DNA from 4 places in the Clostridium moutaii genome. Region 3 is predicted to be linked to each of the others. Evidence: riboswitches for the same ligand, from Rfam matches in the RefSeq annotation. Region 3 holds a riboswitch; each other region holds the start of a gene.
What was found. A riboswitch is a leader RNA that binds a small molecule or an ion and turns the genes downstream of it on or off. The one in region 3 is predicted to bind glycine.

Region 1: linked by a shared signal. The riboswitch ahead of AB8U03_RS10745 (GrdX family protein) and the one ahead of AB8U03_RS12655 (ACT domain-containing protein) in region 3 are both predicted to bind glycine.
Region 2: linked by a shared signal. The riboswitch ahead of gcvT (glycine cleavage system aminomethyltransferase GcvT) and the one ahead of AB8U03_RS12655 (ACT domain-containing protein) in region 3 are both predicted to bind glycine.
Region 4: linked by a shared signal. The riboswitch ahead of AB8U03_RS12085 (amino acid permease) and the one ahead of AB8U03_RS12655 (ACT domain-containing protein) in region 3 are both predicted to bind glycine.

What each region holds. Positions count from the first base shown of each region.
Region 1 is NZ_JBGEWD010000009.1:101,660-107,773, reverse strand. It holds gene AB8U03_RS10755 (Crp/Fnr family transcriptional regulator) at 535-1,212, opposite strand; gene AB8U03_RS10750 (ATP-binding protein) at 1,326-2,072, shown strand; glycine riboswitch at 2,349-2,449, shown strand; gene AB8U03_RS10745 (GrdX family protein) at 2,581-2,955, shown strand; gene trxB (thioredoxin-disulfide reductase) at 3,061-3,987, shown strand; gene trxA (thioredoxin TrxA) at 4,005-4,337, shown strand; gene AB8U03_RS10730 (glycine/sarcosine/betaine reductase component B subunit) at 4,394-5,680, shown strand; gene grdA (glycine/sarcosine/betaine reductase complex selenoprotein A) at 5,883-6,114, shown strand, end outside.
Region 2 is NZ_JBGEWD010000006.1:155,293-161,406, forward strand. It holds gene gcvPA (aminomethyl-transferring glycine dehydrogenase subunit GcvPA) at 1-233, opposite strand, end outside; gene gcvH (glycine cleavage system protein GcvH) at 238-618, opposite strand; gene gcvT (glycine cleavage system aminomethyltransferase GcvT) at 643-1,749, opposite strand; glycine riboswitch at 1,809-1,901, opposite strand; gene AB8U03_RS08255 (L-2-amino-thiazoline-4-carboxylic acid hydrolase) at 2,089-2,544, opposite strand; gene proC (pyrroline-5-carboxylate reductase) at 2,569-3,411, opposite strand; gene AB8U03_RS08265 (TorD/DmsD family molecular chaperone) at 3,476-4,126, opposite strand; gene AB8U03_RS08270 (DMSO/selenate family reductase complex B subunit) at 4,140-4,721, opposite strand; gene AB8U03_RS08275 (DMSO/selenate family reductase complex A subunit) at 4,738-6,114, opposite strand, start outside.
Region 3 is NZ_JBGEWD010000012.1:66,758-72,871, reverse strand. It holds gene AB8U03_RS12670 (methyl-accepting chemotaxis protein) at 1-1,350, shown strand, start outside; gene AB8U03_RS12665 (HD-GYP domain-containing protein) at 1,407-2,465, opposite strand; gene AB8U03_RS12660 (PFL family protein) at 2,566-3,924, opposite strand; gene AB8U03_RS12655 (ACT domain-containing protein) at 3,942-4,211, opposite strand; glycine riboswitch at 4,359-4,448, opposite strand; gene tpx (thiol peroxidase) at 4,624-5,118, opposite strand; gene ymfI (elongation factor P 5-aminopentanone reductase) at 5,293-6,036, shown strand.
Region 4 is NZ_JBGEWD010000011.1:60,302-66,415, reverse strand. It holds gene AB8U03_RS12095 (methyl-accepting chemotaxis protein) at 1-1,008, shown strand, start outside; gene AB8U03_RS12090 (tetratricopeptide repeat protein) at 1,692-2,609, opposite strand; glycine riboswitch at 2,841-2,928, shown strand; partial or broken gene AB8U03_RS12085 (amino acid permease) at 3,048-3,236, shown strand; gene AB8U03_RS12080 (helix-turn-helix transcriptional regulator) at 3,388-3,591, shown strand; gene AB8U03_RS12075 (DUF6442 family protein) at 3,588-4,016, shown strand; gene AB8U03_RS12070 (hypothetical protein) at 4,021-4,401, shown strand; gene AB8U03_RS12065 (DUF2200 domain-containing protein) at 4,642-4,992, shown strand; gene AB8U03_RS12060 (LysR family transcriptional regulator) at 5,078-5,953, opposite strand.

The sequences.
Region 1 (6,114 bases), on a different contig from region 3:
GCTGATTAATATTATAAAAGTATAGAACACATGATGAAAAAAAAGAGTACCTAATAATATAATTATTAAAGATGACAAGGAGGGATCTTTATGTCACGCAAAGGTTGTGGTTGTGGTAATAGAGGAAGTGGAAAAGAAGTACTGGTTATAATAATAATCTTAATATTGTGCTGTGGTATTGATTGTGGTAGTTTGGGAAGAAGATGCTAGATGGAAACTGCTATTGTGTAAAAGTAAAATATATCTAGTAAACAGGCATTTGATTTTTTACTAAATATAATGCATTTGATTTTAAGAATTCTGACTAATTAATAGCATAGCAGAACAAAAGATAAGAAATTAAGATAACTTAAAATTATATATTTATAATTTAAGATAATAAGGAGGGATCTTTATGTCACACAGATGTTGTGATGATAGACGCGGAAGCAGTTCAATAATAATAATAATAATACTATTATTATTATGTGGTGGATGTGGAAGAGGAATATGTTAGAATAAACAAAAAGGAAACGAAGTTTTTCGTTTCCTTTTTTAAAATAACAAATTTTCAAGAATATTTATATTTTTTATCAGTATGTAATTCTTGCCAAAATCTATCAAATTTTCTTTTTTCATGTGTGCCAACTCTCTTGAAAGTGATGGACGTGGAATTCCAAGCTGTTCAGCCATTTCCTTTCTAGTATAATTTAGAATTATTTTCAGGTCTTTTTGATGGGTATATTCATCTAAAATATAAGAAATAATTTTTTGACGTATGGTTTCATAAGATATATTCTTAAGCTTTTTATTTAGCATAAGTACCTTATCAGATAAGAGAGTCATAAAGTTATTTAAAAATAGGGGAAATAGATTACAGAGTTTTAATATATTTTCTTTAGATATAAATATTATATATGTATTGCTTGATGCAACTATAGTAGCAGGATAGGTATTTCTATTGGAGAATATTATGACCTCGCCAAATATATCGCTTTCTTTTAAACTACTTATAGTAATAGCTTTACCAGAGGAAAATATTTTTTGTACCTCCACAGTTCCGCTTATGACTATTCCTATTTTTGAACAATCTGATTCCTCGATAGCTATAACTTCTCCCTTTAAATAGCGCATTGAGGTATAATTTATTTCTTTGAGAAAATTTTTGATATTATCTTTTGAAAAATGTTTCATTAATATGCAATTACTCAATATATCAGTAATATTTTCCATGTTCTTCTCCAATCTATTTAATATTAAATTATAATTATAATGGTAACATAAGATACGGATTATATAATTTTATTTTATTATAATAGAGACATGAAAACAAGGGAGGAATTTAAATGAAAAGAAAGATTGTTAATATAGATAAGAAAAAATGTAATGGATGTGGTTTGTGTGTAAATGCCTGCCACGAGAATGCCATAGAATTGGTAAATGGAAAAGCTCAGCTTATAAGTGATGAATACTGTGATGGACTTGGAGATTGCCTTCCTGAGTGTCCTACAGGTGCAATAAATATAATTGAAAGGGAAAGCAAAGATTATGATGAGAAATTAGTTATGGAAAGAAAAAGAGAAAAAGACAAACATAATTTTAAAATTTCTATGCCCTGCGGGTGCCCTGGAACAACAGCTAGAAGTATAGATAGGACATCAAGGCCAAAAGTAAAGGTAAATAGGAAGGTTAATGCTAATGCTGAAGAAAATGTCGGTGTTATATCAGAACTTAGGCAGTGGCCAGTTCAATTGAAGCTTATAAATCCTAAGGCAACTTATTTAAAAAATGCAAATCTTCTGGTAGCAGCTGATTGTACGGCTTATGCCTATGCAAATTTCCATGAAGATTTTATTAAAGATCATATTGTGGTAATAGGTTGTCCAAAGCTGGATGATGTAAGCTACTATGAAGAAAAACTTATAGAGATTATAAAAAATAACAATTTGAAAAGTTTAACTGTAGTGAGAATGGAAGTGCCATGCTGTGGTGGAATTGTAAATGCAGTGAAAAATTCTATGCTGAAATCTCAAACTATAGTTCCTTATAGGGAAGTTATAATATCCACTGAAGGAGAGATTATAAGTGAGTAGTTATGTTAAGATACATTATGAGTATATCGTTAATATTATAGATGATATAAAAAAATGGAATATGTAATCTTATTGAAATATATAGAAAAGTATTCAGATGTAATATATAATTAAAATAAATAGGAAATAAATTTTAATTATAAGCTGGATGAATTTTTCGGGAGATTAAGTAGAAATTTAAACAATTAGTTAAATTAAATTTTGTATATTGTTTGCTTTTCTTATTATAAAGAAAAGTTTCATAGAAAAATTTCTTTGAAGAACTACTTAACTATAGAATATCATTCTATAGTATCCTTAAATGGATAGCCGAAGGAGTAAGTATTATTTCTCTTAAATAATATGAATCTCTCAGGTCAAAGGACCGAAAAAGGACAAAACTCTGGAAAGCTTTTAGCACCGACGGAGTAAATCTCTCAGGTAAAAGGGACAGGGTAAAAGAGAATTCTTTTACCCTGTCCTTAATTTTATGTGGATTTAACTGAAAATTTTGAAAAGGAGAAAGAATATGATAGAACCGATAATAGTGGTTACTAATAATCCCATGTGTAAAGAAGAGTTGACAGATAAATATAAAATAGACTTTATAGAGGGTACTGTTATGGATGTATTGGAAAGAGTTAGGAATTATATACATGGCAATCATATATTATTAACCCATCCACTTATGAGCAGCATAAAACCTAATGAAACTCCATATAGAACTATCATAATAACTGAAAAAACTGAAGATGCTATAGATATTAATTCTTTGAATTATATAGAAAGGGGGATTCATACTACTGAAAAATTTTTTCGAGATTATGGTATTCCACACTGGAGTCAAAAAATATTAGATGATTTTTCTTTAATAGATTATGATCTTGTAAAATATAAACTTTAGCAGATGTATAATATAGATAAGAAGAATCTTATTGTTATAAAAGTAAAGAGCATACACTTGAATAGAAAAAATTGTTTGTATTTTAACAATACGAGGAGGTATAAAATGGAGCATATATATGATTGCATAATAATTGGTGGAGGCCCAGCAGGGTTATCTTCAGGTCTTTATGCAGCAAGATCTAAAATGGACACTTTGTTGATAGAAAGGACAAAATATGGGGGACAGATAACTACAACAGATGAACTTGAGAATTACCCAGGTTCCATTGAAAATTGTACAGGAACAAATTTAAGTGAGAGAATGAAAAATCAGGCAGCAGACTTTGGTGTAAAATTTGCTAAAGATGAGATAGTAGATGTAGATATGGATGGGGTAATTAAGGTTTTAAAGAGCAAAAAAGATATTTATAGGGCTAGAACAATAATAATTGCCACAGGTGCAAATCCAAGGCTTTCAGGTTTTAAAAATGAAAGAGAATTGAGAGGCAGGGGAATTTCATATTGTGCAACTTGTGATGCGGATTTTTTTACAGACTTAGATGTAGCAGTAATAGGTGGGGGAGATTCAGCTATTACAGAGGCTATCTATCTTACAAAATTTGCGGAGAGTGTTACGGTTATACACAGAAGGGATGCATTAAGAGCAACAAAATCCTTGCAGGATAAGGCTTTCCATAATTCTAAAATAAAATTCATATGGAATTCTACTGTGGAAGAAGCTGTAGGAAAAGAGATATTGGAACAATTGGTTATAAAAAATAAAATTACAGGTGAAATTCGTAAATTAAAAGTAGATGGATGCTTTGTATTTGTAGGATATGATCCCATATCACAATTATTTAAGGGAAAAGTAACTATGGATGAAAAAGGTTATATTTTGACAGATGAGGATATGAGAACTGATATTTCAGGTGTATTTGCAGCAGGAGATATAAGAAAAAAATCTTTAAGACAGGTTATAACTGCAGCAGCAGACGGTGCCATTGCAGCAACTACTGCAGAAGGTTATATAGAAAAAAATAAAATTTGAAATAGGAGGAAATTACAATGATTGAATTAACAAAACAAAATTTTAATGAAGAGGTGTTAGATTATACTGATAAACCAGTATTTGTAGATTACTGGGGGGATAAATGTGAAATATGCAAACAGCTTATGCCTGAAGTGCACAAATTAGAAGATAAATATGGAGACAAAGTTAAGTTTTCAAGCCTCAATATAAGTAAAGCTAGGAGGCTGGCAATAGGTCAAAAGGTCTTGGGGTTACCTACTATGGTACTTTATAATAAGGGAGAAAGGATCAATGCTATTACTGCTGATAAAATAACATCTTTAGATGATGTGGAAGAATTTATTAAATCCTATTATACTACATTGTAAGAATTAAGAATTTAATATTTTAAATTCTTAATTTAATAAATTTGGAGGTGAATATATTGCAACTAGAAATTGGAAAAATTCATATTAAGGATATTCAATTTGGAAATGAAACAAAGGTTGCAGATGAGGTTCTCTATGTAAACAAAAATGAATTGATAGAAAAAATCAGTGGCGATGAGAGAATTGGACAAATGGAAGTGGATATCGCCAGGCCAGGTGATGAAACTAGGATCATACCTGTAAAAGATGTAATTGAGCCCAGAGTTAAGGTTGAGGGAAAAGGAGGTATATTTCCGGGATTCATAAGTAAGGTTGATACCGTTGGAGAGGGTAAAACACATGTGTTAAATGGAGCTGCTGTAGTTACTACGGGAAGTATTGTTGGATTTCAAGAGGGCATCATAGATATGAGTGGTGAGGGAGCAAAATATACTCCTTTTTCAAAAACAAATAATTTAGTTATAATTTGTGAACCAAAACAGGGAATAAAACAGCACGAACATGAAGAGGCCATCAGAATGGTTGGCTTTAAAGCGGCTGCTTATCTTGGTGAAGCTGCAAGGAATGTAGAACCAGATGAAGTAAAGGTTTATGAAACATTGCCTTTATTAGAGCAAGTAAAAAAATATAGTAATCTGCCTAAGGTGGTTTATGTATATATGCTTCAAAGTCAGGGATTAATGCATGATACCTATGTCTATGGAGTTGATGCAAAAAAAATTATACCAACCTTTTTATATCCTACAGAAATATTTGATGGTGCAATAGTCAGCGGAAATTGTGTATCTGCCTGCGACAAGAATCCAACTTACGTGCATTTGAATAATCCGGTTATCGAAGATTTGTATGATAGACATGGAAAAGACATCAATTTCTTAGGTTGTGTAATTACAAATGAAAACGTATACCTGGCAGACAAAGAAAGATCCTCTGATTTTACAGCTAAACTGGTGAAATACCTTGGAGCTGATGCAGTTATTATATCAGAAGAAGGATTTGGAAATCCAGATGCCGATCTTGTAATGAATTGTAATAAGATATCGGATATGGGTATAAAAACTGTGCTTATAACTGATGAATATGCAGGCCGAGATGGTGCATCTCAATCCCTGGCAGATTCTACAGCTAAAGGAGATGCAGTTGTTACAGCAGGAAATGCAAATGAGATAATTGAGCTTCCTAAAATGAAAAAAATAATAGGACACCCTGAAGCTGCTAATATAATTGCAGGTGGCCATGTGAAAAGTCTAAGGCCAGATGGTACTATAGAAGCTGAACTCCAGGTGGTAACTGGAGCTACTAGCGAAGTTGGATTTACCAAATTGACTTCCAAAGGATATTAGTTCAATTAAATTAGTGCAGACAAAATGTCCCTAAATAATAAAAATATAAAACGTTCAAATCTTATTATAAAATAAATAAAAGAAAATGATAAGCAGTATTTTAAAATGAAATAGCAATTTAGTGACAGATAAAATATGATTATGTAAATATAAATAGAATGTTGGCAATATTGTAATATATTTTTGAAAGGAATGATAAAAAATGTTAAAAGGGAAAAAGGTCATTGCCATAGGAGATAGAGATGGTATACCTGGTCAAGCTATTGAAGCATGTGTAAAATCAACTGGAGCAGAAGTTATATTTGCTTCTACAGAATGTTTTGTTTGAACTGCTGCGGGAGCTATGGATCTGGAGATCCAACAGAGAGTAAAAGATTTAACACAAAAATATGGTGCAGAAAATATAGTCGTAATTTTAGGTGGAGCGGAGGCAG
Region 2 (6,114 bases), on a different contig from region 3:
TAGGAACCTGCACCTAAAAAGCAGGTTAAATCATCACAATTTTTATTTAGGGATGCAATGCTTTTCATATATGAACTCACCTCAAGTTCAGACATTCCATCATTTATATCCAATTTTCTATTTAATCGTATATTCTCTGGTATATCAGAAAACAGATCATCTATACCATTTAGTCCTATTTTATTTAACATAATCTGTTTATCTTCATCTGTCAACGGTAAATATGGATACATATTATCACTTCCCTCCGCATAATTTTTCATAGTCCTCTGGGGTTAGAAGCTCTTTAACTTGCGAATCATCCGACATTTTAATGAAAATCATCCAATTTTTATAAGGATCTTCATTGATATATTCCGGATTATCCACAAGTTCCTCATTTATCCCTAATATTTTACCTGATACAGGTATATATAGATCTGAAGCTGCTTTTACAGATTCCACTGCTCCAAACACCTCCCCCTTTTCAAATTCAAAATCCACTTCAGGTAAATCCACAAATACAATATCTCCTAAAGAATCCTGGGCGAAATCAGTAATTCCCACATAAGCCTTATCTCCATCCACTTTTATCCACTCATGATCTTTGGTATACAGTACACTTTCTAAAACTTTCATTTTCCAAACCCCCCGTATAATTAATTATTTTTTATAATTTTTTTTATAAAATTTCTTGTCTACCACTTCCGCTTTTAAAAGTTTACCTCTCACTTTTACAAAGATCTCAGTTCCAAGTCCAGAATATTTAAAATCCACAAGGGCAAGTCCTATATTCTTTTTAAGTGATGGGGAACGATACCCTGTAGTCACTTCACCTATTTTTTTATCTTCTGCAAAAACTTCATATCCATGCCTTGGAATGCCTCTTTCCTTCATTTTAAGTCCAATTATTTTTCTCTTAAGCCCTTCCTTTTTCTGTTTTAAAAGAGCATCCTTGCCTATAAAACTTTTTTTATCAAGTTTCACAAAAAATCCAATTCCAGCTTCAAGAGGGGTGATGGATTCTGAAAGTTCATTTCCATAAAGGAGTAGATTTACTTCAAACCTCAAAGTATCCCTTGCACCAAGCCCTACTGGTTTTATACCCTCTTCCCTTCCGGTTTCAAGTATTTTATCCCACAAATACTCTGCATTTTCAGTGCCAGTGTAAATTTCAAATCCATCTTCCCCTGTATATCCAGTTCTTGATACCATGCATTCTTTCTCTGAAACAAGTACATTTCTTTTACAAAAGAAAAATTTGATTTCCCTTAAATCTGTATTTGTAAGCTTTTGAAGTATTTTTTGAGCTTTTGGACCCTGAATGGCAAGCTGTATAATAGAAGAAGATATATTTTTGATATCAACATCAAAACTCCCCTTGTTACTCAACATCCAGTCAATATCTTTCTCAATATTTGCGGCATTTATCACCAGGAAAAAATGTTCACTATTGAATCTGTAAACTATAATGTCATCCACAATGCCTCCATTTGGATAACACATAGGAGTGTACAGTATTTGATTTTCTTCAAGCACAGATACATCATTTGTAATTAAATTCTGGACAAATTGCAGTGCATCTTTTCCCATTATGTCCACTTCACCCATATGTGAAACGTCAAATAATCCGGCCTTTTCTCGGACTGCTTCATGCTCAGGTATTATACCTTCAAATTGTACCGGCATAGACCATCCTGCAAAGTTTATCATTTTTGCTCCATATTTTTCATAGGAATCAAACAGTGCAGTTCTTTTTAATTTTTCCATGACAAAACCTCCTATTATATTTTTATATAACACAAAAAAGGACATGAAGACTAATTAGTCCACATATCCCTGTTTATTTACCTGAGAGTTTCGATATCAAATACCTTTCACCTTCGGTACTGTTAAAAAACAGATTTTCCAGAGTTCTGTCCTACAGCGCTATTTTTACCTGAAAGTTTTTGAGTGTACACTGTGACTGTACATCATTGCTCCTTCGGTTAACAAATATTATCTCACGCTGTGTTCATCCAATTTTTAACTTTTATTACATTAATAATACACCTTGCTCCATATAATTTCAATAAAAACAATACATATTATTTATTGATTTTTATAAAATTATCTCTTATCTTTAACCACAAATCTACAGCATTTATCACCTGCTGTCTTACAGAGTGGTCTTTCAAATTCTATATTGAATTTGTCATATAATATCTTATCTATCTCACAATATAATGCTCCAATATCTTCTCCATTTAGCTGTTTCCACATATCATGCATAGGACAGTAAGTTATATCGCCCGGATTGTGAGGATCACTTTCCCAGGAAATACTAGGCATATCTTTTACCTTGGCATAAGTTTCTGCATTTATCTTAAGTCCTCTCTCCACAGCTTCTTCTTTCATATTTTCCGCTCTCAATTCTCCAAACTTAGTTACAGCTTCTCTTATTGCCTCTTTTCCTTTATCCTCACCTAGTTTATCAATCATCTCTTTGGCCATAAAATAAAATATTCCAGCCATAAGTTTAGCCATTCTTCCCACAGGCTCATCTTTGCTTCTTATATTAATCATATTATTTTCACCTCTTAAAAATATTTATTTGGATTTCTCTGCAACTTCTTCCATTTTTGTCTTTCCAGCTTCCACGGCATTCATAACAGTTCCTCTAAATTTGCCCTGTTCCAGAGTTCTGACTCCAGCAATAGTGGAGCCACCTGGAGAACATACATTGTCTTTAAGTCTCCCAGGATGCTCTCCAGTTTCCAAAACCATTTTAGCTGAACCCATAACTGTCTGGGCTGCTAAAGTTTGTGCTATATTTCTAGGTATGCCCAATTCCACACCGCCATCTGCCATAGCTTCAATAAGCATATATATGTACGCAGGTCCACATCCACTTATAGCCATTACGGAATCAATTAAATTTTCAGGTACATGAAAAGTCAATCCAAGGGCTCCAAAAATTTTAAGAGTCAATTCTGTATGTTCTTCAGATGCAGTTTTTCCCCCTGCAACTCCAGATGCCCCAGCATTAACAAGCATAGGAGTATTTGGTATAACTCTAACCACTGGAACCTTATCCATTAAATACTTCTCAATAAACGAAGTATTTATACCCCCGACAATGGAGATTACAAACTGTTTCTCTCTATCCCAATCCAAATCCTTTAAACTCCCTAAAACTTCTTTTAACACCTGAGGTTTTATACTAAAAACCACAATATCACAGTTATCAACAAGGTACTTATATCCTTTTTTACCATCACTTGCAATATTACAGACTTTCAAATTATCCTTCAAATATTCAAGTCTGGAACTTGAAGCATCCACAGCATAAATTTCATCTGATGCAAAAAGTCCTGAATGGAGCAATCCTCTAATGATAGCCTCACCCATCTGTCCAGCGCCAATAAATCCAATTTTTTTACCTAATGTCACAATTTTGCCCTCCCTAATATTCAATTTATATTATCAACACAAACTCATCTAATTTAAAAACATATTACAAGACAAGCCTGCGAATTTCTTTTATTTCTTCTAAATTATCCATTATCCAGCCTTCTGTCATATTTGAAAACTCAATCCAAAATCTAGTTTTGGCACTGGAATTTACACAATCTCTCCAGCTAGGGACCCACTTGCATAAATGATCTTTTAAAAACTTTTCCATTGCTGACAAAGCCTTTACTATGTTCTGCAAATCATCATCCATTTTAACATCACAAAGTCTTGCCATAAAAAACAGTTCAAAAGCCAAATGGTCTGCTGGCTCCTTGGGGCTCACCCCTAGTCCAAATTCACCATAAAATTTTCTTACGGAAAGTTGCGATTTTCCAAAAATAAGCCTATCCTTACTCTCATATACAGATTCCCACATAGGTGCTAAAATATGTCCCGGTCCAATAAACAATCTCTGATAATCCTCTAATAATTCTTCCTTGTATTTAGGATTCAAATGATTCCCATTTATTTCACCTAATATTATCGCAGCTTTACGGCAGACAGTCAAATTATTTTCCCATTTAAAAAGTTTTTCCAGTAAATCAGTACCTCTTAAAATTTTCAATCCTCTACTCAAGCTGCCTCTGTAAAAGAGGGCCAGTGTGGAATATACAGCTTCTTTTTCCATAAACCACAATTTCATATCATCCATAAAAAAATTCTCCTTATGTTTTTAATGCATCTTTATGTGGAGTAATTACTAACGCAGGTTTTGTAATACTCCCTTCAGGCATACCTTTTACTTCACAAGCATTTCCATATTTCTCTGTAAGCAAATTTAAGGGGCCATAATCTAAAACCCTCATTGGGCAGGCAGCCACACAGACTGGAGGCTTTCCCTCATCCAGCAAATCCATACAAAAATCACATTTCCTAACTTTTTTAACCCGGGCATCATATTGAGGTGCTTTATATGGGCAGGCCTTAATACAATTACAACATCCAATACATATATCTTCACAAATATATACAATCCCATCTTTTTTTCTTTTTTTAATTGCTCCCACAGGACAGTTTTTTATACATGCAGGATCAATGCAGTGATTACAGCTACTTGAAATCCAGAAGGCATATACATTAGGTATAATGGCCCTGCCCCTTTTTGTATAATTGCCGCCAGACACTTCATACACTCTTCTAAAATTTTGTCCTACCTCTAAATTATTTTTATCTTTACAAGCTATGCTGCATGTATTACAACCTGTACAATTTTTCTGTTCAAAATAAAATGCCAGTTGTCCGCACATTTTCAAGCACTTCCCTTTAATATACTTTTTCTATTTCAACTAAACTTGTATGGGATGGATTCCCAAAAGCCAATGGAGTTGGCTTGTATCTGGTTAAAACATTTATACATCCTCTCCTGTCAATTCCCTTTTCATCTGGAATCCACCAACCTCCCTGAGGTATGGAAGCAACTCCCGGCATAATCCTGCTGGTGATTTTTACAGGTAAAATTATAGTACCTCTGTCATTGTGTACTTTAACCATGTCTCCATCTTGAAGTTCCCTGGATTTTGCATCTTCACAATTTACAATCACCCTCTGAGGCTCCACTTCCTCCATCCAGCTCGTATTGTCAAAAGTTGAATGTACTCTTCTCTTTGAATGATGTCCTATGCATTGAATAGGATATTTTTCTGCCTGAAGATCTTCCGGTCCTTCCCATGCAGAAATATATTTAGGAACTGCTGGAATCTCTTTATGATTGTTCATTTTCCACAATTTCGTCGAAAAGATTTCTATTTTCCCTGAAGGCGTTGAAAATGGATTGTTTACAGGATCCTCAATTTGCTTTTTAAAGGCAATGCAGGGTTCATCATAAATCCAGCGATACACTCCTTTTTTCTTGAAATTCTCATAACATGGGAAGCCGGGGTTTTTATCAGCTGTTTTTGCAACAAGGTATTTTATCCAGTCATCTAATGATTTTCCCTCTGTAAATTTTTCTAGAAGTCCAAGCCTCCGTGATAAATCTTCTATCCATTTATAGGCATTTCGGCACTGAAACAAAGTATCAACTGCTTTATTCATGAAGAGTACATAATCACCGAATCCCCAGGGCGTAACTATGTCTTCCCTCTCCATCATATCATCTGCAGGCAGTATTATATCTGAAAGTTTTGCACTTGCAGTTAGAAAGTGATCACTTGTCACGATAAGCTCTACCAAATCCTCATTTTCCAAAAGCTTTGCAGTACCATTTGAATCCGTATGTTGATTTACAATACAGTTTCCCCCTAAATTAAATATAAGTTTTATATTAGAAGATAACTTGTCCGTCCCTCTAACACCAAGATTGGATCCCATACCTTTGCCCCTGATTATGGCATCCGGCCAGCTGAACATGGAAATTTTACTTTTATTGGGATTATAATGGGGAATTGATGCCACATAACCTTCTCTAACTGGATATCCCGTACCTGATGCCCAGCCTCCGCTAATACCCACATTGCCTGTCATAGAAGCTAGAACCGTTCCGCCTCTAGCTATCTGCTCTCCATAAGCATGTCTTTGAGGTCCAAAACCCTGTATCAATGCACCTGGTTTATTTAAAGCATATTCTCTTGCCAATCTGATTATAGTTTCTCTGGGTACCCCTGTAATAGCTTCAGCCCAGACAGGGGTTTTTGGTATTTT
Region 3 (6,114 bases):
TCCGATAAAAGCAAAGTAATGAAAAATATAAAAGGAGAAATTCCATCGGGACAATCTATTTTAAGTGAAAAGCATGGAAATATAAAGTATGGAAGTGGAAAAGAAGCAAAAATAGCTGGATTTAATCAGTCAAAAGAAACTGGGTGGATAGTTGTAACTGTTATTCCCAGAACTGATTATGCTCAGGGATTAAATGCTAGTGTTACCACAGCCCTTATAGTTCTGCTAGTTATGGTAATAATAGCAGTTATATGTGGAGTATTTATTGCAAAATATGCAACTAATCCTTTGACACAAATACAGAAATTTGCTAAAAGATTATCAGAGTGTGATTTTAGTACTCCTATAATTATAAAGAGAAAGGATGAGTTTGCGGATACAGCATTTTCACTTAATACAGCTCAGAAAAATGTGAAATCATTAATTAAGACCATAATTGATAATTCTGAAAATATGAGTGCCTCAAGTGAAGAACTTTCGGCAACTGTTCAGGAAATGACATCTAAATTTAAAAATATAAACAACTCCATAAATAATATAGTAAATGGTTCCCAGGAGACAACAGCTTCAGCTGAAGAAGTTACCGCATCTGTAGAAGAGATAGATTCTAATATAAATCAATTGTCAAACCAGGCTATGAATGTAAATAACAATGCAAATGAATCTAAGGAAAATGCTCTTTCTGTTCAAGAAAATGCTCAAAATGCAATAAAGGAATGTAAAAGCATCTATCAAAATGAACAGACAAATATATTAAAAGCTATAGATGATGGAAATGTGGTTTCAAAGATAAAGGAAATGGCGGATGTAATAGCAAATATTGCAGAGCAAACTAATTTACTGGCATTAAATGCAGCTATTGAGGCCGCAAGAGCAGGTGAACATGGAAAGGGATTTGCGGTAGTTGCTGAAGAAGTGAGGACATTGGCGGAACAATCTTCAGAAACAGTTTCTACAATTCAAAATGTTGTAGTAAAGGTTCAAGATGCCTTTAAAAATCTTTCAAATACTAGCCATGAAATTTTAAAATTTATTGATCAAAATATAAATGTTCAATTGGATAATTACTTGAGTACTGGAGAAAAATATTATGGAGATTCTCAATTTACATCTGACTCTTTAAAACAATTATCCTTAATGACGGAGGAAATAAAGAATACAGTAAATGAAGTGACCAAGGCAATTAGCAATATGGCTGGTATTGCACAAAAATCTTCAGAAAGTACTAATGAAATTCAGGATATTATAAATGATGCAACGCAAGGCATGATACAGGTTGATAAAACTGCCAGGGATCAATCTAATCTGGCCCAAAAACTCAATGAAGTCATTCAAAAATTTACAATTTAATTTTATGTGGAGGGTGGATTAATATCATCCTCCACATAAAAAATTAAAACTGGTTATTATATAACCAGTTTTTTAACATATAGATCCTTTTCTTTTTTTAAATCCAGAAATCCTCCATCGTCAAGGAGCAGTGGTTTTGTTAAGTCATTTATGTGAACCTGAACTACCTTGTACTTTCTTCCATTATTTAATAATACATTTTCTCCCATGAAGTAATTTATTGTATGATTTAAAAAAATATTGCAGTATTTACAATCAAGCTTTCCAAGGCTCTGCTCTTGAATAATCTTTAGAGCTTCAAAGGGACCATCCACTTTTTTATAGTATCTGCTAGAATTGACTTCATCAAATAAATCTGCAATGGCTATTATTTTAGCAAAGGTATGAATCTTATCTCCATCTATAGCCAATGGATATCCAGAGCCATCCATTTTTTCATGATGCATGAGTATTCCATAACTTACAGATGGATCTAAGTAATGAATACCTTTAATAAGATTATAACCTATAACTGGGTGGGTTTTAAGTATTTTATGTTCTTTAGAAGTAAGAGAACCTTTTTTATTTATTATGTCACTGCTTATTTTAGTTTTACCAAAGTCGTGTAATATAGCGGAATAAGTCAATAAATTTATTTCCCGTTGATTGAGATTCAACCATTTACCAAGTATAAAACTTATAGCGGCTACATTTATGCTGTGTCTGTAGATGGTGTCATCTCCGCTGCCGTAAAACACAATATTTCTAATAACTATTCCTGTTGATTTAAATTCTTCCTGTATTTTTTTTGAAAAAATTCTTATTTCATTCATCTCAGGAACTTTTAAATTGGATATGTTATTAAATATATATTTTAGACTTAAAGAAAATTCATTAAAATCATTTTCCATTTTTTGTATTGCATTTGATTGTAACATTAAAGGACTATCAGAATCACCTTTTACATAAACATTCACCTTATCAACAATATAGTTTTGTCTTAAATTATTTATAGTGGATTCTGTGATAACAATATTTTTAGCTAATAACATTTTATCCTCAAAAACTATATCATCTGAGGACATCATTCCAGGTTTTAATTCATCAATTGGTAGGGATCTTTTTTCCCATAACATATTGTCTCACCTCATATATTATTAATTTAGAAATATATAGCAATTAAATATTTTATCGTCATATTTTCATAATTCTAAATATGTTTGAGGCAAAATAATATCAATTTTTAAAACTGTGAATTGGAGCGGGAATCCTTCCACCCCTATTTATGAAAATTTCACTGGAGAATTTACTTACAGGCATTATGGGGGCTCTGCCAAGAAGACCTCCGAAATTGGCCTCTTCCCCTACAGATTTATTGTAAACGGGAATTAATCTTACAGCAGTTGTTTTACTGTTTATCATTCCAATGGCGGCTTCATCTGCAATTATGGCAGATATGGTGGATTCAGGTGTGTCACCTGGTATTCCTATCATGTCAAGTCCTACAGAACATACACAGGTCATAGCTTCTAATTTTTCTAAATTAAGGGAACCTGCATTTACTGCGCTTATCATCCCTTCATCTTCACTTACAGGTATAAAGGCACCACTAAGCCCTCCAACTTGGGAGGCAGCCATTATACCACCTTTTTTAACGGCATCGTTTAAAAGGGCGAGAGCTGCTGTTGTACCTGGACATCCACAGCTCTCCAGTCCCATTTCTTCAAGAATTCTTGCAACACTATCTCCTACAGCAGGTGTTGGGGCCAGAGATAGATCAACTATACCAAAGGGGACATTTAATCTTCTAGAGGCTTCACCGGCCACCAATTGACCCATTCTAGTTATCTTAAAGGCAGTCTTTTTTATAGTTTCAGCTACTGCATTAAAACTTCCACTCTTTACCTCTTCCAATGCGGATTTTACAACACCGGGACCGCTAACACCTACATTTATTATTGCATCGGCCTCTCCAATGCCGTGAAATGCTCCTGCCATAAAGGGATTATCCTCAACAGCATTTGAAAATATTACAAGTTTGGCACATCCTATGCTGTCATCTTTTCTAGTGAGATAAGCAGTTCTTTTTACTATCTTTCCCATATCCTTTACTGCATTCATGTTTATTCCTGCTTTTGTAGTTGCCACATTTACTGAAGAGCATACTTTTTTGGTGGATGCCAGTGCTTCCGGTATAGATTCTATAAGTATTTTATCACCTTTGGAATAACCTTTATGTACAAGTGCTGAAAAACCTCCAATGAAATCTATACCGAGAGTTTCGGTGGTTTTATCCAAGATTTTTGCAAATCCTACATAGTCTGTATCTGAAGTTGCTTGAGCTACAAGGGAAATAGGGGATACGGATACTCTTTTGTGTATTATCGGTATACCATATTCTGTTTCAATTTGTTCTGCAGTTTTAACTAAATTTTCAGCATACCTGGTTATTTTATCATAGATTTTTATCCGTGCTTTATCTCCGTCACTATCAATACAGTCCATAAGGGATATACCCATGGTAATAGTCCTTATATCCAGGTTTTCTTTGTCTATCATATTTATTGTTTCCATTATATTTTTAGTATTTATCATTTCATTCACACCCCAGTCTAAATTTCTTGCATAGAAGTAAATATGTCTTCCCTTTGAATTTTAACTACAACACCTATTTCTTTAGCTTTGTTTTCAAGAGCATTTTTTATACTTGTAAAATCTGTTTTCATTTTACTTAAGTCTACAAGCATTATCATGGTAAAATAATTTTCTATTAGAGTTTGGTTAATATCCAAAATATTTATATTATTTTTAAATAATACGGAAGTTATTTTGTAAATAATACCTACCTTATCTTTTCCAAGTACTGTTATAAATGCGTTCATTGTTCTATCCATCTCCTTAATATTTAGTTGAAAGCTTTCACTGGAAGATAACCATTTATGGGAGAAAATAAAAAGAGATTAAAATAAAATTAATCTCTGGTAAACAAGACTTTAAAATAGTAAATACTAAGCTCTACTATATTAAACATAAAGTCCCCTGTCCCTTTTACCTGAGAGTTTCGCTATAATTAGCTTTCCCCTTCGGCGCTCCTTAAGAGTCTCTCCAGAGGCTTGTCCGACAACGGTTTATAAACTATAAAATAAACATATTCCGTTAACTTCATCCAGCCTATTAAATTGTTAAGGTGATTATAACATGTTTTATGGATTAATTCAAATACAGTTTTGCAGCAAAAAATAAAAAAGTTACTCAGCTTATTTAAGGGCTCAGCAACCTTTCTGTTTTATTATGTTATTTTGCCTTTTTAGCAGCAGCTAGTATGGCATCAAAATTCGGTTGATTTGTAACTTCGGGAACGTATTCTACATAAATAATTTTATTTGTGCTGTCCGCTACAAAAGCAGCTCTAGCTAAAAGACCCAAATCATCCATATATGTGCCAAAGTTTTTACCAAATAATCTGTCCTTAAAGTCTGATGCTGTAATTACATTTTTTATTCCGTTAGCAGCACACCATCGGTTTTGAGCAAAAGGCAAATCCATGGATATTGTATATACAGTCACACCGGGAATTTCCGATGTTTTCTCATTGAAAGTTCTGGTTTCTAAATCACAAACAGGTGTATCTATAGAAGGTACTGTTAAAAATATTCTAACTCCCTTTGTATCTTTTAAAGAAATGGTATCCATTGCGTTATTTATAACAGCAAAGTCAGGTACTGTATCACCTATTTTAAGAGTATTGCCAGAAACCTTTACAGGTTTTCCTTGAAATTTTAATTTCATATATATCCCTCCAAACAAAAAATACTAATTAATAATTATTATCTATTATAATAGCACAAATGTACAAAATATGCAAATTAATTATAATTTAAATTTAATATGTAAATTTAATGTATAATATTAATTGAAACAACAGTTAAAATCAAATTTTCTTTAGAAGGTAGGAGTTTTAAGATGGAAGATTTAGGAGGAAAGGTAGCTGTAATCACTGGAGCATCAAGGGGAATAGGGAGGAGTACTGCTGTAAATATGGCAAAGTGCGGCGCCTGTGTAGTAATAAATTTTAAGCAAGATGAAAAGGGAGCATATAAGACTCTGGAGATGGTTAAGCAAGCAGGATCTTTGGGAGTGGTTTTACAGGGAGATGTGAGTTTATACAGTGATGCTGAAAGGATAATAAAAAATACTATAGATAAGATGGGTAAAATAGATGTACTGGTAAATAATGCGGGAGTTTGTCATATAGGACTTTTTGTAGATATGCAGCAGGATGAATGGAATTCTATAATAGATGTTAATTTGAAGGGAATGCTCAACTGTACCCATTGTGCATTAAAATACATGATTCCAAGGAAAAGTGGTTCTATAATAAATATTTCATCTATGTGGGGAAATGTGGGTGCTTCTTGTGAAACAATTTATTCTGCCACTAAAGGAGCAATAAATCTTTTTACTAAATCTCTTGGAAAAGAAATGGCACCATCTAATATTAGAGTAAATGCAGTTGCGCCAGGGGTAATAGATACCCAAATGAATTCTTGTTTAAAAATTGAAGATAAAGAAAGTCTATTGGAGGAAATACCTACAGGAAGATTTGGAAGCGGTGTTGATATAGCAAAGGCAGTGTGCTTCCTGGCAGGAGAATCATCATCATATATAACGGGACAGGTAATAACTATAGATGGAGGAATGTCATAATTGGGTGATAGATCTTGTCAATTTTTATATAGGTCAATTATTTTTATAAAGTAAGCTTTAAATTGAACGATAAATAAA
Region 4 (6,114 bases), on a different contig from region 3:
TTAAAGTATTCAAAATCCAAAGATGAAATTGGAAAGATGATAAATTCCATGTGGAAAATGCAGCAATCAATTAAAAACATAATAAAAGGTGTAAAGGATAATTCCTTAAGTGTGGATGATTCAATAAGCAATGTGGAAAAAAATATAGGTACTTTAAATTTAAAGATTGGTGATGTATCTGCAACTACAGAAGAACTTTCTGCCGGGATGGAAGAAACGGCAGCATCTTCTCAAGAAATGAACAATTCCGCATCTGAAATAAAAAACACCGTTAAGAGTATGTCAGTAGAAATTGAGAGTGGGCTGGAATCTGCAAAAAAAATAAATAAAAGAGCTGATGCCTTGAAATCTTCGGCGGTTCAATCTCAACAGAATGTAAATGACATGAGTGCAGATATAGATAAAAGGCTGCAATTGGCAATCGAAAAATCAAAAGCCGTGGAACAAATAAAGTCATTGACAAATGGAATATTGGAGATAACTTCACAGACAAATTTGCTTGCATTAAATGCATCTATCGAAGCAGCCCGTGCAGGAGAAGCTGGAAAAGGATTTTCCGTTGTGGCAGATGAAATCAGAAAGCTTGCTGATTCGTCTCAAAATATGGCTATCCAAATTCAGAATACCACCAAAGATGTAGTTGAATCCGTTGATGCACTTAGAAATAGCTCCAAAGATATAATGAAGTTTATCGAAAAACAAGTTGTCCCTGATTATGCTAATCTAGTTAATACAGGGGAACAATATAGCAAGGATTCTTTTGAAATAAAAAAAATTGTGGATGATTTCAATATAATATCTGAGAAATTACTTGTATCTATTTCGGATATAGTAAAATCTGTGGGGGAAGTATCTGCAGCATCAGAAGAAGGTGCCCAGGGAACCACCAATATAGCACAAATGTCTTCAGAAGTAGCTGAATTAAGTGATAATGTGATGAAACAGGCAGCTCAGTCAAAGGCAAGTGCAGAGAAATTAAGGAAAATGATTTCCGTATTTAAACTGTAATTGATGATAACTCTGACTTTTACTTTGAGTTGGAGTTACTCTTATCTATTATAATTTTCTTATTAACTCCCATATACCCATCATAATCTTTTCCATTGTCATTATGTTTTGCCCTTGAAATAAATTCAGTATCCTTAATCTAGTAGGGACAAACTGATGCCCAGAAATACATTTTTTAGTTTGCGGAACTCATACAATGCAACCATAATCAGGTATAAAATCTATGAAGATTTTAGTAAGTAAAATAATATATAATTATTTTCTAAACCACTCCAAAGTATATTTTTTAAAAGTCCATACATTGGAAGACAAATTTGTTACCTTAGGTACAGCCAAAGCTATTCTAACATTGATTTCATCATTCAAATTTATTATCTTAATTTTATTTTGTCTTTATAAGGGGAAAAAGCTCAAAAGTATTATTCAATTCAGGATCATTAGTAAATGTAATAAAAGCAGCGTCAATTTTTAGATTCTTCCTAAGCTGAATTAAGGATTTTGTTTCAGCTTCTTTATTCTAAAAACCACTGACACCTTTGCGTTCAGCACTTTCTGATCCATCACCATAGCTTACAAGTACCTGAAGAAGAATTTCCCCAAGAGTCTGTATTGGATTAATTGTACATGCAATAAGGGAAACTGTAGATATAAGCGGTGTTGAAGATGGACTTGATGTAGTCTTTTTAGATATAATTATGAATAAATTCCTTAAATGAATTCAATTGCCTTATTTTTTCAAGCTCTTCATCTTCCAGAACATATTTTAAAAATTGGGGGTATAATTTTAAAGCCTGGATTATATCCTCACAGGCCTGGTTTTTCTCATTTATTAAGGCGTAAAAGCAGCTTCTGTTATAATACAGAAAATGGACTTCACTGCAGTTGTCAATTCCACGGGATAAAATTTTTATACCTCTTTCTGTATCTTTATATTTATAGATTACTGCTAAATTCAAGTAGCTGTATTCATAATTTTTGTTTTTTTCAATAGCCCTTTCATAGAATCCAGCAGCTTTTTTTACCATATTGAATTTACAGCAGATTACACCCATATTGAACAGGGCCAGATAATTATGAGGATTTATTTTAAGGGCCTTTGAAAATTTTTTATATGCAAGATCATTTTGATCTTTTTCTTCATAAATACTACCCAAGTTTAAGTTTGCCCAAAAATCCAGGGGACTTAAGCTTAACAGCCTTTTATAAGTGTATATTGCCAGATCTTTTTTACCGGATACGTCATAGGCATTTGCCAGAAAAAAGTAGGCTTTATGATAGCTGGGGTTTATATAAATGGCTTTTTTATATAATTTTATAGCTTTTGCATAATTTCCCTCATCATCATATATTGCAGCCAGGCCATAATAAGCCCTTTCTTCACAGTCATCTATGCTTAAAGCTTCTTTATAATATTCCTTGACTTTCTCTGATTTTCCCCAGAAGTCATATATTAATGCCAGGTTGATTATGGCATCTACATCTTTACCCTTTGAAAGTTCATAAACCTTATTGTATAGATTAAGTGATTTAATTAGGTTGTTTTGTTCAAAAGCTTCTTCTGCTTTTTCCAGATATCTGTTGATTTTCATATCATTTTTCATAAATACACCATTTCTTTTTTTATTTTTAGTGTCTATAGATTAAGTTATCATCAATAGAAGTTAATTTCAAGGTTTCTTTTGTGAAATTTCATTGTATACCTTTTCGAGGATCAGGAATTTGCTATTGGTACAATAATTTTGAAAGATAATATTTTTATTTCAATTAGAAATGAAAAAAATATTGCATTTTTAGTGAATATACATTAATATATAACGGTAAAAAAATAATTCAGATGAATCCTTGGAGAGACTCTTAAAAGAGCACCGAAGGAGAAAGTCCCAGGACGAAACTCTCAGGTAAAAGGACAGGAAAAAGGTAACATATCTTATAAAAGTAATACATAATCAATTACTTCATTTTAGATCTTATCTGTTCCCATTTGTATCTCCAATTGCAAAATATTTATATGGAGGGATAAAATGGATCAATCAACAAAGATGTCACAAAATCAAAATCTATCAAGAGGATTAAAAAATCGTCATGTTCAATTACTTGCAATAGGAGGTGCAATTGGTACTGGATTGTTTCTTGGATCAGGAAGATCCATTCACCTGGCAGGGCCGTCTATTTTATTTGCATATACCATAACAGGCATAATTTGTTTTTTAATTATGCGTGCCCTGGGGAATCATTGTTTTCCAAAGCAGCAAGTATCATAAACTTTGTTGTACTGACATCGGCAGCTTCTGCTTTTTATGGAAAGTACACTTGACATTTTGAATAGAACTGATATACTTGACATATGGAAAGCACACTTTCCATAAGAAGGAGCGAAATGTGAAAAACCGACTGGAAGAAATACGAAAGAAACATGGCTTAAGCCAGGAAGATTTGGCGGCAGCTCTTGAAGTGTCAAGACAGACAATTGGTTCCCTTGAAAACGGCAGATATAACCCGTCAATAATATTGGCCTTTAAAATAGCAAAATACTTTAATATGAATATTGAAGAAATTTTTATTTATGAGGAGGATGAAAAATGAAAAAAAGCACTTATTACATCATGACTGTAATTGGATTGCTGTTGATGGGCATAGGAGCATATTTTGTCAAAACAGTTGTTGATCCACGGGGAATGCTTAAGGCTCTGCCATATATCTGCATGGGATTGGGATGCGGCATTTTCGGACATGGTGCTGGAGGAATAATAAGCCTCAGGGCTTTAAAGGATTATCCTCATATTAAAAAGCAAATGGAAATTGACAGGCAGGATGAACGTAATATTGCTATTGGGAACAGAGCAAAGGCCAGGGGATATGATATGATGATATTTATTTTTGGTGCTTTAATGCTTGTTTTTGCTTTAATGGGTGTTGATTTTGCAGCTGTTCTTCTTTTAGCTTTTGCCTACCTGTTTGTCATAGGATATAGCCTTTACTATCGTTTTAAGTATGACAAGGAGATGTGAGAAAATGAAAACTTTTAACTATGTATTTATTGCAATAGTAGTTATACTGTTGATTAGTTCATCGGTGGGTATGTTTTTTGTAGGAGGATATACTCCGGAGACTATATCTGCAATTTTAATATCTGCATCGGTATATTTGGTCATAAGCGGGATATATAATAAATTTTTTGTTAGGAAAAGACATAAGGATGAACGAAATCTCAATATTGAAGACAAATCCAAAGCAAAAGCTTTTGATGTTATGGGAATAATATTTGGTATTCTTGTGATTATATATGGCTTTTTAAAGGCTGATTTACTTATAATTTCACTTGCATTTACGGCATATTTGATCATTTTTGGGGTCTATATGATGTACTTTTCCAAATATCATAAAGAAATGTAAGTAAGCCATATTTTATTTGGAAGGCAATAGTTATTTTAAAATTAAATTTATTAAAAGCAGTTTTCTAAAAATTATTAGTATAACTAACTTATAAGTTAATTAATAATGGTAAATTATTGTGAAGTAAAAAATATATATATGATTTGCAGTTAAATAGTAATTTATGATACAGTTTGGAACTATTTATTATTTATAAAATGTGGCAATTATTTTTTATAAAAAGCAAAGGAGAATTTCAAAATGGAGAAAACACGAGTTTTTAGAATGCCTTTTTCAAGTATTTATCCGCTCTATATACAAAAAGCAGAGAAAAAAGGAAGAACAAAAAAAGAAGTAAATGAAATAATTTTTTGGCTTACCGGTTATGATGAACATTCATTACAGCAACAAATAATTAATGAAGTGGATATGGAAACGTTCTTTAAACAAGCACCTCATATTGATCCGAATGCTTCACTCATTAAAGGAGTAATTTGTGGATATAGGGTGGAAGAAATAGAAGATGAATTAATGCGACAAATCCGATATTTAGATAAATTAATTGATGAGTTAGCTAAAGGTAAAACAATGCAGAAAATATTAAGAAAATAAATTAGATGGCATAATCTTTCAGAAGAAGTAAAAGCCCAGTTAAAAGAGTTCTATAATACTTTATAAAAGCAAAGTTATTGAGTGTTTAACTTTTAGCCTCTGATATAAAAGTCCTCATTGCAGCTGTTATCCACTTATTCTTGTGGTATAGTATTTGTGTCGCCATATTAAATCTGCATCCATCCAGATCAAACCCAACAAGCTGTCCGTTTTCAAGTTCTTTCTCTACAGTCATAACAGGAAGCAGGGTTATTCCAAGATTACTCATGGTAAAACTTTTAATTGCTTCAATACTTCCAACTTCCAAAGCTATGTTAGGTTTTAAACCTGATTTTTGAAACATTTTCTCAAAAATATTTCTATAGCTGCAGCCCTTTTCTGTTACAATTAAAGGCTCATCTTTAATATCTTCCATTGTAACTTGCCTTTTACCAGTAAGCCTGTTTACTGGAGAGGCTAAAAATGTCATGGATTCATTGTAGGACACACAGCATATTAAATCTGGATCAACAATTGGTTTATCCAAAATAAATGCCAAGTCAACTATATTGTTTTTAATCATACTTCTTAAATCTGAACAAACTCCAACTTTAATTATGACTTCTACTTCAGGATATTTCATATGATAATTTTTAAGCAATTCTGGAAGTCTCATAGTACACAAGGACTCCACAATTCCTATTCTTAAAGTTCCACGGGGAATATCTACGTCACTTACTGCTTCTTTAGCTTCCTCTGTAAGACTTATTATATTTTCTGCATATTTGAGAAACACTTCACCTTTTGAAGTAAGATGCATTTTTCTTCCGATTTTTTCAAACAGTTTTACACCAAGATCTTCTTCTAAAAGTTGAACTTGGGTTGTAATAGTAGACTGAGCATATCCTAATTCCTCTGCTGCCTTAGTATAACTTTTCAAATGGGCAATTTCAGAAAATGTTATCAGATTTCTAAACTCCATATTATGCCTCCAATTACTTCAATAAAATCGAATTGTATTTTCAAATAATTCAATTTTATTAATAGTTAATCTTATGATAATATAAATATATTAGAAATTCAATGAATTTTTTTAATTAAACTTTTGCAAAAGTATAGCTGGCTGCAATAAAATTAAAGAAA